DNA from 2 places in the Pseudoalteromonas sp. CO342X genome. Region 1 is predicted to be linked to the other one. Evidence: predicted binding sites of a transcription regulator. Region 1 holds the regulator's gene; the other holds the start of a gene.
What was found. Region 1 encodes sigma-54, which starts transcription at its own class of promoters, with help from an activator protein. Its sites were predicted from a motif close to GTTGGCACGNNNNTNGNNT; they were not measured.

Region 1 (7,496 bases):
GTATTTTTACCGATGGTGACTTGCGCCGTATTATCGAACAAAAGGTCGATATTCACACCACCCCAATCACGCAAGTAATGACGGCTAAAAGTACGACTGCACGCGCCGATATGCTCGCAGCTGAGGTACTCAATATCATGGAAACCAAACGAATTAATGGCTTGATTGTGGTAAACGAAAACAACATACCGGTTGGCGCCTTGAATACGCAAGATTTACTTAGAGCGGGGGTGCTGTAATGCAATTTGAAGATTTATATCAGACGATTTCACCTGAAGCTTGGGAAAAAGCAAAACAAATCAAATTATTGATTTGCGATATTGATGGCGTATTCTCAGATGGACGTATATACCTTGGTAATAATGGAGAAGAACTGAAAGCATTTAATACCAAAGATGGGTTTGGTATTAAGGCCTTGATTGATAGTGGTATCGAAGTCGCCGTTATCACAGGTAGGCATTCACAAATAGTTCAGCAACGCATGACTAGTTTAAATGTAACTTATATTTACCAAGGCCAAGAAAACAAGTTAGTGGCATATGATGAACTGAAGACTAAGCTCAGCCTTAGTGATGACGAAATTGCATATATTGGTGATGATGGCCCAGATCTACCCGTAATGGAGCAAGTCGGTTTTGCCGTTGCCGTCAATGATGCACACCCTCTTGTTAAACATATCGCCCATTACACGACCTTGATGCCTGGTGGTTTTGGTGCCGTGAGAGAACTGACTGATCTTCTAATGCTCAGCCAAAATCACTTATTGACTTCCAAAGGATCAAGTACATGACCGTATTACGTGTCATCTTACTCATTGTTTTCGCTTCTCTAATGGTATGGATGTGGTCGCCCATGTTTAATCCATCAGAGGCGGACTCAGCAAAAGAAGATGAACCGTTAGCTAAGCCCGATTATGTTGCAACCACGCTTCAGCAAACGACCTATAGTGAAAATGGCTTATTAAACTATCAGGTAACTGCTGATAAGATGGAGTTGTATCAAGATCTTGGCTTTAGTCACTTTGAAAAGCCTATTTTCACCTTATATAACGGTGAGCAGAATTGGCAAATAAGTGCATTAGAAGCAACACTGTACGAAAACAATACCTTGATATTAGAAGGCAATGTGCTGGCAAAGAATTTAACGCCTAACGCCATGATCACCGATATCAATGCCGATAATGTAAGAGTTGAAATTAAGCAAAAATTGATGAAATCGGAACACCCTGTCGTTATCACAGGTCCTAGTCTTAGGATCACGGGTAAAGGGCTGCATGCAGATCTACAAAAGCAAGTGATCGAACTCATCAACCACACAAAGACAATTTATTATGACCAGTAAAATCATTAACAAACTAATTTTCATCGGCTTGCTTGCAAGTTCTACTTTAGCAATTGCTGCAGAACAAAATGAAGTCATTATTGATGCTGGCCGTCAGCAAGCTCAACTGCAAAGCAACATCGGTATTTTTGAACAGAATGTTGTTATTATTCATGGCAACAGAAAAATAAATGCCGATCGCCTAGAAGTCCACCGCCGCGCGGAGCTTGGTACTAACAAGCAACTGCTTGTTGCTACTGGCAGCCCAGCTATTTTCAGTGAACGTCAACCTGATGGTAATTTGCTAGAAGCCAAAGCAAACGAAATTCGTTACGACGTTGCGAAAGGCACCTTAGTCATTTCTGGCGATGCGGAAATCAATCAAACTGGGCAAAAAATCAATGCGCAAGTCATCACCTATGACATTGAAAAGCAATTGATCAGTGCTGAGCGCTCAGACCAAGAAGATTCTCGGGTAAGAACCATCCTTGTTCCTGTTGATGACAAAAAAGACGCAAAAGATAAAAAAGCGCAGGAAGAAGGTAACAATTAATGAGCGAGCTCAAAGCAACTGGTCTAGCAAAGAGTTATAAAGGTCGTCAGGTCGTCAAAAATGTTGGTTTAAGTGTTCAGGCTGGCAGCATTGTAGGCTTATTAGGACCAAATGGAGCGGGTAAAACCACTACGTTCTACATGATTGTAGGGTTAGTACCAAGCGACAAAGGTTTTATTCAGATTGATGATGAAGATATCACTTTGCTACCAATGCACAGCCGCGCGCGACTTGGTATTGGCTATCTACCACAAGAGTCTTCAATCTTTAGAAAACTCACGGTCTATCAAAATTTGATGGCGATTTTAGAAACTCGAAAAGACTTATCTAAAGTTGAGAGAGAAGCTGAACTAAACGAGTTACTGGACGAATTTAATATTCAACACATTCGTGACTCACAGGGCATGGCATTGTCGGGAGGCGAAAGAAGACGCGTAGAGATTGCTCGCGCTTTAGCCGCTAATCCTAAGTTTATCCTGTTAGATGAACCTTTTGCTGGTGTTGATCCTATTTCGGTGTTAGATATAAAGACAATCATAGAGCACCTAAAAAACCGCGGTATCGGTGTGCTAATCACCGATCATAACGTTAGAGAAACACTGGACGTATGTGAAAAAGCCTACATCGTTTCACATGGTGAGTTAATCGCTGCAGGCACGCCAGAACATGTTTTGGCAGATCAAACCGTAAGAGATGTCTACCTAGGCGAACAATTCAAGCTATAGTTAAGACGTAGTATTAATAACTGTTAAAAAGGATTGTTAGAGATACATGAGGCAATCATTACAGCTGCGCATGGGGCAGCAACTTACAATGACTCCACAACTGCAACAAGCCATTCGCTTGCTGCAGCTTAGTACATTGGATCTGCAACAAGAAATACAAGAAGCATTAGACAGCAATCCATTGTTGGAAGTGGAAGAAGGTGATAATACTGACGGCGAAAACGCTGACCAACACAGCCAAGAAAAGAGCAGTGCTGACGACAATCAAGATTCAAGCGATGAAGCGCAGGTTAGTGACTATGAAATAGACTCAGATACCGCCATGAGCAAAGACACTGTCAGTGATGACCTTGCCATGGATGTCACTTGGGACGAATATATGAGTGCAGCACCCGCTGCAAGCTCAGGCCCACTTCCCGATGACGATAATGTTTATCAAGGGGAAACCTCTGAATCTCTCCACGACTATCTCATGTGGCAACTTGAGCTGACACCATTTAGTCCAACAGATAGAGCGATTGCGATTGCGATTATTGAAGCGGTCGACCTGTCAGGCATTTTAACACTGTCTTGCGAAGACATTTTAGAAAGCATTAATGATGAGAGTAGCGAAGAGCCTATTGAGCTGGATGAAGTCGAAGCCGTGCTCAAACGTATTCAGCTTTTCGATCCTGTCGGTATCGCAGCGCGCAGTTTACAAGAATGCTTGTGTATTCAGCTAAATCAATTCGCCCCAGATACACCATGGATTGCCGAAACGAAAATGATCCTGACAGAGCATATCGACTTGCTTGCCAGCCGTGACTATCGAACTTTGGCAAAGAAAACGCGCCTTAAAGAAGCCGATCTCAAAGAGGTCATGACGTTAATTCATAGCCTTAACCCAAAACCAGCGGCAAGCATTATTCATGAAGAGCCTGAATATGTGATCCCTGACGTATCAGTGAAAAAAGTAAAAGGTCGCTGGGTCGTAGAGCTAAATCCTGATGCTATGCCTAAAATAAGAGTAAACGACCATTACGCTGCGATGTCTAGAACGGCAAAATCCAGTACGGATAGTCAGTTTATTCGCTCACATTTACAAGAAGCAAAGTGGTTTATTAAAAGCTTAGAAAGCCGAAATGATACTTTATTAAAAGTTACCAATTGCATTGTGCAACAACAACAGGCATTCTTTGAACATGGCCCCGAAGCAATGCGCCCTATGGTGCTAAATGATGTTGCTGAAATGGTTGAGATGCATGAGTCCACAATTTCCCGTGTGACAACACAAAAATACATGCATACACCTCGGGGAATATTTGAGCTGAAGTATTTCTTCTCTAGCCATGTAAGTACAGAAAATGGAGGTGAGTGCTCCTCTACAGCAATTAGAGCACTTATCAAAAAGCTGATAGCTGCAGAAAATACCGCGAAGCCATTGAGTGACAGCAAAATTGCAGATATCTTAGCTGAGCAAGGAATTAAGGTAGCGAGACGCACGATTGCAAAATATCGTGAATCCCTAGCCATTCCACCGTCAAATCAGCGTAAAAGCTTGATATAAGACGTAAAACCCAAGAAGGAAAAATGCTTATGCAACTAAATCTAACTGGTCGCCATGTAGAAATTACTGACTCATTAAGAGACTATGTCACCAACAAGTTTGCGAAGCTAGAAAGGCACTTTGATCATATCAATAACGTGCATGTGATCCTTGATGTCGAGAAGCTAGTACAAAAAGCAGAAGCAACATTACACGTAAACGGCGGCGAGCTATTTGCATCAACAGAGCATCAAGATATGTATGCCGCAATTGATGGCCTTATCGACAAGCTAGATCGTCAAGTTATTAAACACAAAGAGAAGCTCACTCGACACTAAGATGAAATTAAGTGAATTAGTGAACAAGGACTGCAGTAAAGCTGCGGTCCTTTTTAATAGCAAAAAACGTATTTTAGAATACATCAGCGAACTGGCTCATAGCCAAATTCCAAATACCAGTCAGCATGCTATCTTGGACGCCTTAATGGCGCGAGAGAAATTAGGCAGCACAGGGATCGGTAAAGGCATTGCCATTCCCCATGGTCGACTTGAAGGTTTGGATAAAATCCTTGCAATGGTGCTTGTCAGCGAGCAAGGGATCCAGTTTGAAGCCATAGATAAGCAGCCTGTCGATATTTTTGTCGCGTTCATCGTACCCGAAGGTGATAATCAACAGCACCTGAAGACCTTAGCGGCGATTGCTGATACACTCAAAGACAAGTCTTTTTGCAAAATGCTTAGGCAAGCAAAAAGTGACGATGAGTTATATGCAGTGATCCAAGGTGAACTTGATGAGTGATGAAGAAAAAGGACTCGAGCTTATCATTATCAGTGGCCGCTCAGGCTCTGGTAAATCTGTAGCGCTTCGAGTATTGGAAGACTTAGGCTACTATTGTGTAGATAACATTCCGGTCAATTTGCTGCCGTCTTTAGTCCGCAGCGTTTCGGACAATTATAATAAAATAGCAGTCAGTATTGATGTCAGAAACTTACCTAAAGAACAGGACGAGTTTAATGACATTCTTGAATACTTACCAGGCTTTGCCAAACCTACCCTGTTTTATTTAGACAGTGACGATCAAACCCTGATAAAACGCTTCTCAGAAACACGCCGTTTGCACCCTCTTTCACTGCATAATCTTCCACTAGATGTTGCAATAAAGAAAGAACGGGAATTGTTAGACGTATTGATCACTCGCGCCGATTTTCTCATTGATACTACAGGCCTGAGCGTTCATCAACTTGCAGAAGATATCCGCGAAAAAATCTTAGGTAAAAAAGACAAACAACTCATTATTACCTTTGAATCTTTCGGCTTTAAACACGGTATCCCAAAACAAGCGGATTACGTTTTTGATGCGCGCTTTTTGCCCAACCCACATTGGGAGCCTGAGCTTAAGCCGCTAACTGGCCTAGATCAGCCAGTCAAAGACTATTTGTCGAGTCACAGCATCGTGCAAAAGTTTACTTGGCAGATCCAAACCTTTGTACAAACTTGGTTACCACACTTAGAGCGTAACAATCGCAGTTATCTAACGATTGCAATAGGATGTACAGGTGGGCAACATCGCTCGGTATATTTAGCGCAAACCATTGGTGAGCGTTTTGCTAAAACCCATCCCAACGTCAAAATTCGCCACCGTGAGCAAGAGGGTTAAATGCTAGAAGATACGTTTTTAATCCAGAACAAGCTTGGTCTGCACGCTAGAGCAGCGACGGTTCTTGCACAATTAGCAACCCAATTTGATGCCGAAGTGACCTTATATCAAGGAGACAAAAGTGCAGCTGCTGACAGCGTACTAGCGCTGTTGTTACTTGAAAGCAGCCAAGGGAAAGAAGTCCGAGTGGTTTGTGAAGGTCCTGATGCTCAGTATGCACTAGACGCCATTGGCGGACTAATAGAAAATAAATTTAATGAATCCGAGTAACTTGGGCTACTAGCACCAAAATAGCACTAAGGTCTGATTCATTTAGTCCGTGCTAATCTCCCCCTCCGTAACCAGACTGGTCTAATACCAATTAGTCTTAATACTTACTCAATTTGAAGGAGCAAACCTGACGCTAACTGTGTTAAAAATTTCTCATTTAGAACAACTAAATAGCAAAATTTTCGCCGTGTTATCAACAAGGTTTTCTCGCTTAAAAATAGATCACTTAATTAAGCGAATTGGTATAATAAGTCTCTCATAATTAAGCGTAAACCTTGGTAGTTCCCAATAAACTGAGTTACACTGTAATACCAATTTAGGTTTCTCTCGTGCAGTAAAGCGAGTTGCCGAGAAAATCCTACTTTATCGTTGCGTACACCTTTAACGTGTATTAACGATAACAACCCACCAGCAGAAACAACACGAATAAAATTCAAATTAAGAAATTGATTTCTGCGATAAAATAAATGAATAGGGTTAACTTAATCACGTTAGCCACCATTATTATCAAAAAGGATGCCTATGCCTGAAGTATTTGAACAAGACTACACACTGGAACAACTCCAAAAGGTAACTAAAGCCTTAAACAGTGGTCAGTTTGTTCAAGTTAGGCGTATGCTCGCAGAAACAGCTCCTTGTGATACAGCACTGCTTTTAGAATCATCCCCTCATAAAGTTCGCTCTATGCTGTGGCAGCTCGTTGACCCAGATATCCAAGGGGATGTCTTAGAGGAACTGTCAGAGGACGTAAGACTTGGGATCATCGCCCAGATGGAGCCGGAGCTAATTGCTGCCGCTACAGAAGACATGGACGACGATGACCTTGGTGATGTTCTGAGAAGCCTGCCTGATACCGTCTACCAAGACGTTATCGGTGCGATGGATAGCCAAGATAGAGAACGTGCGACACAAGCATTGTCCTACAAGGAACACTCGGCCGGTGCGCTAATGAGCACTGACACGGTCACTATTCGACCCGATGTTACCTTAGAAGTTGTATTTAGATATCTACGTCTTAAAGGCGAATTGCCAGACGGTACGGACGAGTTGTATGTAGTTGATAAAGACAACTGCTTTTTAGGCACGCTGCCTGTCAATACCTTATTAACTAAGTCTCCTGACAGTATGGTTCGAGACTTGATGGATGAAGATAAGGAAACGATCCCTATCTCCATGGATGAGTCTGAAGTGGCGCAGCTTTTTGAGCGTCACAACTGGATCTCGGCTCCTGTAGTTGACGATAACGCCCATTTGCTTGGTCGTGTCACCATTGATGACGTTGTTGACGTCATCCGTGAAGATGCTGAGCACAGCTTGTTAAGTATGGCAGGTCTTGAAGATGAAGAAGACACCTTTGCGCCAGTTCTAAAAAGTAGCCAGCGCCGCTCTATTTGGCTTGGAATTAACCTGCTAACCGCCTTAATGGCAGCGTTTGTTGCAAGCTTC
Region 2 (7,496 bases), on a different contig from region 1:
TTATACGCTCATTTGCTACATCAAACACGGTAACTAAGCCATCATCGTTGCTACCAACCCAGAGCTCTGAGCCACTTTTATTTATGGTGATAGCCTCTGGTACTTTTGGCATTGAAATTTTGCGAAGTAAGGCACCTGACTTTACATCTAATTCAGACACTGAATCTGCGCGCATATTTGTGGTGTAAACACGCTCGCTAGACGCCGGCAGCGCCACCATATGAGAGCCTCTTTGCTCTGTTGCTATTACTTTATCAATTTTCCCCGACTCTATATCAACGATTACCACACTGTCGGAGCCTTCAGACGATACTGCAACGCGTTTTTGGTCTTTTAAAAACAACACGCCATGTGGCCTTGGATAACGAGACAAATCAATGGTTTTTACTTTTTTTGCTTGCCGAACGTCAAAAACACTTAGACTATTGCCACGTGCATAATTAGTGACAACAGCCGTATGCCCGTCGGCACTCATTGCTAATTCATGTGGTCCTCTGCCGGTTGCGAGCGTCAGCTTAATTTTTCGGCTGCTAAGATCGATGAAATCAACCGAGTCCCCCTTTTTATTTACAACAACCAATGTTCCCGACAAGTTATTTGTATCAGCCCATGAAGGGAAGCTGATTAAACACCCAAATAAGAACACATACACAACATAATTAACCAATCTCATTTTGACTCCTTTTGATCTGTTAGCTAGTACTGTTGTTTTTATCACTACTGTATTTATCATTGAAAAGCAATCGTAATACAGCCTTCAAAAACACCCTATCCCAAATTTAACTCAGACACGCCTGATACTCGAAACCTTCCTGTTTCCTATGTTGAATAGCACACTTTCCATCACTCGCAACAACTTCCTCGCCTACATCCGTTTTACAATTTCTGGAACATTTTCAAAGTATTGATTTCACAAATCACTACGCTTTCTTTATGCTAATGAAAGTCTTTAAATTTTAATGCGAATATCATTATGCTACCTGTCCTTCGTATCTTGTTAATAGAACAAGAGCCAGCTGTATTGCAAGCGCTCTCAAGCAATCTGTCAAAAACGATCCCTAATTTTGAGCGAGAGGATGTTCAAATCGATATTATTGAATGCCTCGAACTTTCAAAAGCCTTGGAGCATGTCACTGAAGATGGTGATATTCAAGCTGTCGTGCTGAGTTGGGATGTGCACAACAAAAGTGGCGAGCAAACCTATAGTCGTTTTATCGAGCAATTAAAATGTATTCGTCTAGAATTACCGGTTTACGTTATTGGCGATGACACTAAAGGGCTTGAGATAGTCAACGAATCCGAGGAAATCGAGTCTTTCTTCTTTAAAGATGAAGTTATCTCAGATCCTGAAGCCATTTTGGGATATATGATCAATGACTTTGATGACAGAGCCGAGACGCCATTCTGGACGGCGTATCGCAGCTATGTCGGCGAAGCGAACGACTCTTGGCATACTCCGGGTCACAGCGGCGGTTCGAGCTTTAGAAACTCTCCTTATATCAAAGATTTTTATCAATTCTATGGCCGTAATGTATTTGTCGGAGACCTGTCCGTATCGGTTGATTCGTTAGGTTCACTGTCAGATAGTACCAATACCATTGGCCGCGCTCAGGAGTCAGCTGCAGCAACGTTTGAGGTTAAACGCACCTACTTCGTAACCAACGGTTCGTCCACCTCGAATAAAATTATTTTGCAAACCCTACTTCGCAAAGGCGATAAGGTGATCATCGACCGCAACTGTCATAAGTCAGTGCACTACGGCATTTTGCAATCGGCCAGTTTCCCTATCTATTTATCGAGTATTTTAAATCCAAAATATGGCATATTCGCACCGCCTTCACTGGCTGACATCAAGCAAGCGATTGAACAAAATACCGATGCAAAACTACTGGTGCTCACAGGCTGTACCTATGATGGTTTGCTGAGCGACCTGAAACAAGTCGTAGAATTTGCCCATCAGCATGGCATCAAAGTCTTTATTGATGAAGCTTGGTTTGCTTACTCGCTATTTCACCCTAGCTTGCGCCATTACTCCGCCATTCATGCAGGTGCCGATTATGTCACCCATTCGGCGCATAAAGTCGTATCGGCATTTTCGCAGGCGTCTTATATCCATATTAATGACCCCGATTTTGATGCTGATTTTTTCCGTGAGATTTACAGTATCTACGCCAGCACCTCGCCCAAATACCAACTTATTGCGTCTTTGGATGTGTGCCAGAAGCAGTTGGAGATGGAAGGCTATAAGTTACTCAATGCGCTGCTGAACCATGTTGCAGAGTTCAAACAGCAGATGGCCTCGCTCAAACATATTAAAGTGCTTGATAAGCAAGACTTTATGAACATATTCCCACATTTTAGTGGCGATAATATGGGGCATGATCCGCTTAAAATCCTCATCGATATTAGTGAACTACCGTACTCATTAAAGGATATTCATAAGTTTCTGCTAGACGAAATTGGGCTGGAGATTGAGAAATACACCCACAGTACCATCTTAGTCTTACTAACCTTGGGTGGTACACGCTCAAAGATCATTCGTTTATACAATGCCTTAAAGAAACTTGATGGCGGCAAGGTAAAACTATCGAAGTCAACGCGACGCTCACGCTTACCTGAGAATTTACCCGCTATTGACCTTGCTTGTATTCCTAGTGATGCCTTCTACGGCGAGCGTGAATCTGTACCTATTAGCAAGAGCAACAACCGAATTTGTGCAGGTTTAGTCACCCCGTATCCTCCGGGGATTCCGCTTTTGGTGCCGGGTCAACATATTACCCAAGAGCATATTGAATATCTCAAGGAGCTGGCAGGGCAAGGATTGACCATTCAAGGTAGTTTCGATGGTGAGATCTATGTGCTTAAAGAAGACAAATAACGCGAGCTAATATCATAATCCAGTACTAGGCAAGCCATTTTAAAACGTGGCTGCCTAGCGCTTGTAGAGCTTTGCGTTTTCCTGCAATTACGCTAGCATTTTAGCCCTTCTCGCGAAGATATTGGTTTAGCTCGGTTATATCAACGCTATAAATATTCATAAGGCCATTATGGATCCTTTCCTGTCGCTGAAGCAATTCATCATAATTGTTTACAGCTTTCACATCTGGGTTTTTATCACTTGAGAAAAACAAAGTATTACCGTCAGCTGATAGGATCGGATCTGAGTCCATACGACGCGAATTGATTTTATCGCCTAGATTTATCGGTTTCCCCCACTTGCCATCTTTTTGTTTAACCGATACATGCAAATCATAGTGACCTAAACCGCCCGATCTCATTGACGTGAAAAATAGCAGTTTTCCGTCCGATGAAACCTCTGGATCAGCATCACTTGCTGTGGAGTTGAGCTCTGAAATCTCAATTGGCGCTTGATATCCATCAGGGTGGTACTTAGAAAGAAAAAGATCTACGCCGCCCGTAGCTCCTTTTATGATAGATGAGAAGTAGATATCTTTATTAGTGTGTATAGTTGGGTAGATCACAGTATGATCTCCGTTAATTTTGCCAGGCACTAACTCAGGTTTGCCAAATTTATCACCATCATAGCTGACTTGCCACATCTGAAAGATCCCATTTTCCACGTTCTCTACCGGCCTTCTGGAAGTAAAATAAAATGTGTTACTGTCTTTGGAAAAGTACGGATTTGTATCGTGAAATTCACCGCTAAAAGGAAGCAATGTTGGGGTTTGCCAAGTGTCCCCTTGTTTGTGAGAAATGACTAAAGCACTGTGTGAAAATCGGGCTAAAGCTCTAACAAACGCAAACTTTTTACCATCTGGAGACAAACTAGAACCGTACTCAAATTGATTAGTCGATACTATGTTTGGCGCAAACAAGCTTGGCTCTAGGTTGTTTAAAATCACCGCTAACTTGTCATCAGCTTGTACTGACCATTGCGCAGAAACTGCTGAAATCAATAACCCTATTTTAGCGACTGTTTTACGCTGTATCATATAAATATCCTTTTTTGTTATAGTACACTTTGTTTACTTTTTGATAATTGTATGTGTGTTGAATCAAACTGCTTGAAAAGTAACTTTGTCGCCAGATGATATTATCAAAACATAACTGAAATTAAAAAAGCAACAATCCCACATGACTTAGTGATATATAGAAGCTTAATAAAAATTACTTTATAGGGCATGTTGATTTTAAAAGTCGGGCTGGTTTTGCAGTAATTTATGATGTTTTTAAGCGACATTGCGCTAATACAATGTGTTATGCCACATAAATCAGCAGAAAGTCATCATAAGTGCTTATCCCTTGTGACTTACTCACCGCCCTAATGTTTATCACCTACTAATTTAAGCGCTCTTCTGGCACAGCTATTGCTTATAAAACCACAGATGTCATTTTTTTGATTTGGAGTTTTGTATGGAATTTGCGTTACTTGCTATTTTGGCTCTAGTGGTCGTTGCTTCCATTGTCGCTTCTAAGTACACCGATGTGGGTGGCAATCCTTATCCGTTTAATCGTAAAGAATCTGTTTTTACCACCGTTGAAGCATCGTTTCTACAATTATTAGAACGTGCCGTTGGCGATAGATATAAAATCGTTAGCCGCATTAAGCTCATTGATGTGATTGAGTGCAAGCCGGGGATCTCTCCAAAAGCGCGTCGTGCCGCGGTAACTAAAGCTAAAAATAAGCAGTTGGATTATGTTTTGGTAGACAAAGAGACACTGAAAATTGTTGCCGCTGTTGATTTGGTCAATAACGCCAATAAAAACGGCCACAAAGCACAAAAAGATTGGTTTGTCAGTGGCGCTCTGGAATCTGCGGGTATTCCACACATTCGCATGAAAATCAAAAGTGGCTACCAAAGTGCTGAGGTGCGTGCGGCAATCTTGTTCAAGCTTGGCCAAAAAGTGGAGATGCCAAAGAAAACCAGAAACCGCACCTACAAACCTGCGGTGCTGTCTCCTTCACAGGCAAAAGCACAGTCAACTCAGTTGGCAGAAATCTAGCAAAACGGGCGTCAGCCCGTTTTTTGTTTTACCTATCAAAACCCCTTTCGTATAATAAAAGCAATTTTGACACTGGGGCTTTCCCCACCACAAATTAGGAATCTTTTGATGAAAGTAGGCATTATCGGCGCAATGGAGCAAGAAGTTACCATTTTGCGTAACACCATGGAGAACCCGCAAACATTGACCAAAGGTGGCTTTACTTTTTATACCGGCAAACTGGCTGGTCTTGACGTAACGCTTGTACAGTCTGGCATTGGTAAAGTGGCAGCAACGGTTGCGACAACTTTGCTTATCGACAACTTTGCGCCAGATTGCGTGATCAACACGGGTTCTGCAGGTGGTTTTGAACCATCACTAAACGTCGGCGATGTGGTGATTTCAAATGAAGTACGTCATCACGATGTTGATGTTACTGCATTTGGCTATGAAATTGGTCAAGTTCCACAAATGCCTGCTGCGTTCACTTCGCATGCAAAATTAGTTGAAGCTGCAGAGCAAAGCGTACATGAGCTTGAAGGCATTCAAACTATGGTTGGTTTGATCTGTACGGGTGACTCATTTATGTGCGACCCAGTACGCATCGACAAGGCACGTGCAGACTTCCCTACGATGTTAGCAGTAGAAATGGAAGGTGCGGCAATTGCGCAGGCTTGTCATTCTTTAAACACGCCATTTGTTGTGATCCGCTCGCTATCTGATATCGCCGGCAAAGAATCACCGCAATCATTCGAAGAGTATCTAGAAGTCGCTTCTGTTAACTCTTCAAAGATGGTGATGGCACTACTTAATAAGCTGGATAAGGTTACGCTTTAGTGCTCGACAGCTTGCTTCAGGCCCATGAGGGCCTGATCATTTTCTTACTGGCGATTTTTGCTAGCCTAGGGGTAAGGTTATCAACACTTTACCACCCTAATCTTATTCTTAGCCTTATTTTTAAAGCGATTGCCGAAAAAGTTTATCGCCCTAAAGCCGCTTCTAGCTATCAACTTTTATCCGGTACACTCGGCTTCCTCCTGCCAATATTAACTATCACTGTATTAACTTATGCGATTATAAGCTTTGCTTTTTATCCTAATTGGCTCGGTGGGCTGGTGTTGTTTTTATGCTTAGATATTAGCCATGAAAGCCGTGCTAAGCGCATTTCCGCGCTGATAAAGTCAAAGCAAAAAGTGACTGCAAGAGCCGTGTTGCAAGGAATGGTAGCAAGAGATGTAGAGAAGCTAACAGAGCTTGGTATTTGTAAAGCCACCATAGATAGCACCGCATTAAATACCCTGCGCCATTTTTTTGTCATTGCTTTACTGTATCTAACAGCAGGCCCCTATCTCGCGCTATTTTATAAACTGTTACTACTGTGTGGTCATGCTTGGCGGCAAGTAATGCTCCCCTCAAGCCGTTTTATGGCAAGCCTTTCCCGCATGATTTGGCTCGTTGAGTTTGTGCCTATTCGATTATTAATTACCTGCTTTTCGTTGCTACTTAGACCAAAGCAAACTTGGCACTACATTAAATACTACGGCCGTCACTTTAGCCAAACGAATACTGGATGGGCACTGAGCTTTTTTGCAGCAAATTTACATACACAACTCGCAGGGCCGCGCTTTTATTTTGGTGAACGTTATGAGGTGATGCGGGTAGGTGCAAAAACGCAACCCTCAGCTGAGCATATTCAGCATTTACTTGGACTACTCAATCAAATGCGCTGGCTATTTATTGCCACTTCCGCCTTACTACTTGTAATTATTAATTTTCTCAGGCTGATGACTTAGCATACTTAGAAATAAGCTCCCCACTTAGCCAAAAACAAAAAACCCAGCACAAAGCTGGGTTTTTGAATGCTCAGAAAAACTTACTTTTTCTTCACTGCTTTTTTGTTTGGAAGGTCAGTGATTGAACCTTCAAAGATTTCAGCAGCTAGACCGATTGACTCGTTCAGCGTTGGGTGAGCGTGGATAGTAAGCGCTAGGTCTTCACCGTCAGCACCCATCTCTACTGCTAGACCGATTTCACCAAGCATTTCACCTGCATTGATACCAACCATAGCACCACCGATCACGCGGCCTGACTCTTTATCAAAGATAAGCTTAGTTGAACCTTCAGTACGTGCAGAAGCGATTGCACGGCCAGAAGCAGCCCACGGGAATACCGCAGTTTCAATGCTTAGACCTTGCTCTTTTGCTTCTTTCTCAGTCACACCAACCCAAGCGATTTCTGGATCTGTGTATGCAATTGAAGGAATACACTTAGGATCGAAGTAATGCTTCTTACCAGAGATAACTTCAGCAGCAACGTGACCTTCATGAACCGCTTTGTGCGCAAGCATAGGTTGACCTACGATGTCACCGATAGCGAAGATGTGATCAACGTTAGTCTTCATTTGCTTGTCAGTGCTGATAAAGCCACGCTCATCAACATTTACGCCCGCTTTGTCAGCGTCAATTAGCTTACCATTTGGTGTACGACCAACAGCAACTAGTACTTTGTCATAACGAACTTGGCCTTCAGGTGCTTGCTTACCTTCGAAAGAT

Region 2: a site for sigma-54 is predicted at 4,316-4,334, ahead of EXT47_RS13240 (DUF2726 domain-containing protein). Genes of this name have one in related genera too.

What each region holds. Positions count from the first base shown of each region.
Region 1 is NZ_SGPH01000035.1:259,015-266,510, forward strand. Features, by position in the region: gene EXT47_RS16575 (KpsF/GutQ family sugar-phosphate isomerase) at 1-239, shown strand, start outside; gene kdsC (3-deoxy-manno-octulosonate-8-phosphatase KdsC) at 239-790, shown strand; gene lptC (LPS export ABC transporter periplasmic protein LptC) at 787-1,341, shown strand; gene lptA (lipopolysaccharide transport periplasmic protein LptA) at 1,331-1,873, shown strand; gene lptB (LPS export ABC transporter ATP-binding protein) at 1,873-2,598, shown strand; gene EXT47_RS16600 (RNA polymerase factor sigma-54) at 2,645-4,144, shown strand; gene hpf (ribosome hibernation promoting factor) at 4,174-4,461, shown strand; gene ptsN (PTS IIA-like nitrogen regulatory protein PtsN) at 4,463-4,921, shown strand; gene rapZ (RNase adapter RapZ) at 4,914-5,780, shown strand; gene EXT47_RS16620 (HPr family phosphocarrier protein) at 5,781-6,050, shown strand; gene mgtE (magnesium transporter) at 6,573-7,496, shown strand, end outside.
Region 2 is NZ_SGPH01000027.1:10,377-17,872, forward strand. Features, by position in the region: gene EXT47_RS13225 (YncE family protein) at 1-673, opposite strand, end outside; gene EXT47_RS13230 (aminotransferase class V-fold PLP-dependent enzyme) at 974-2,878, shown strand; gene EXT47_RS13235 (PD40 domain-containing protein) at 2,979-3,953, opposite strand; gene EXT47_RS13240 (DUF2726 domain-containing protein) at 4,375-4,965, shown strand; gene mtnN (5'-methylthioadenosine/S-adenosylhomocysteine nucleosidase) at 5,074-5,781, shown strand; gene EXT47_RS13250 (cobalamin biosynthesis protein) at 5,781-6,737, shown strand; gene lpdA (dihydrolipoyl dehydrogenase) at 6,818-7,496, opposite strand, start outside.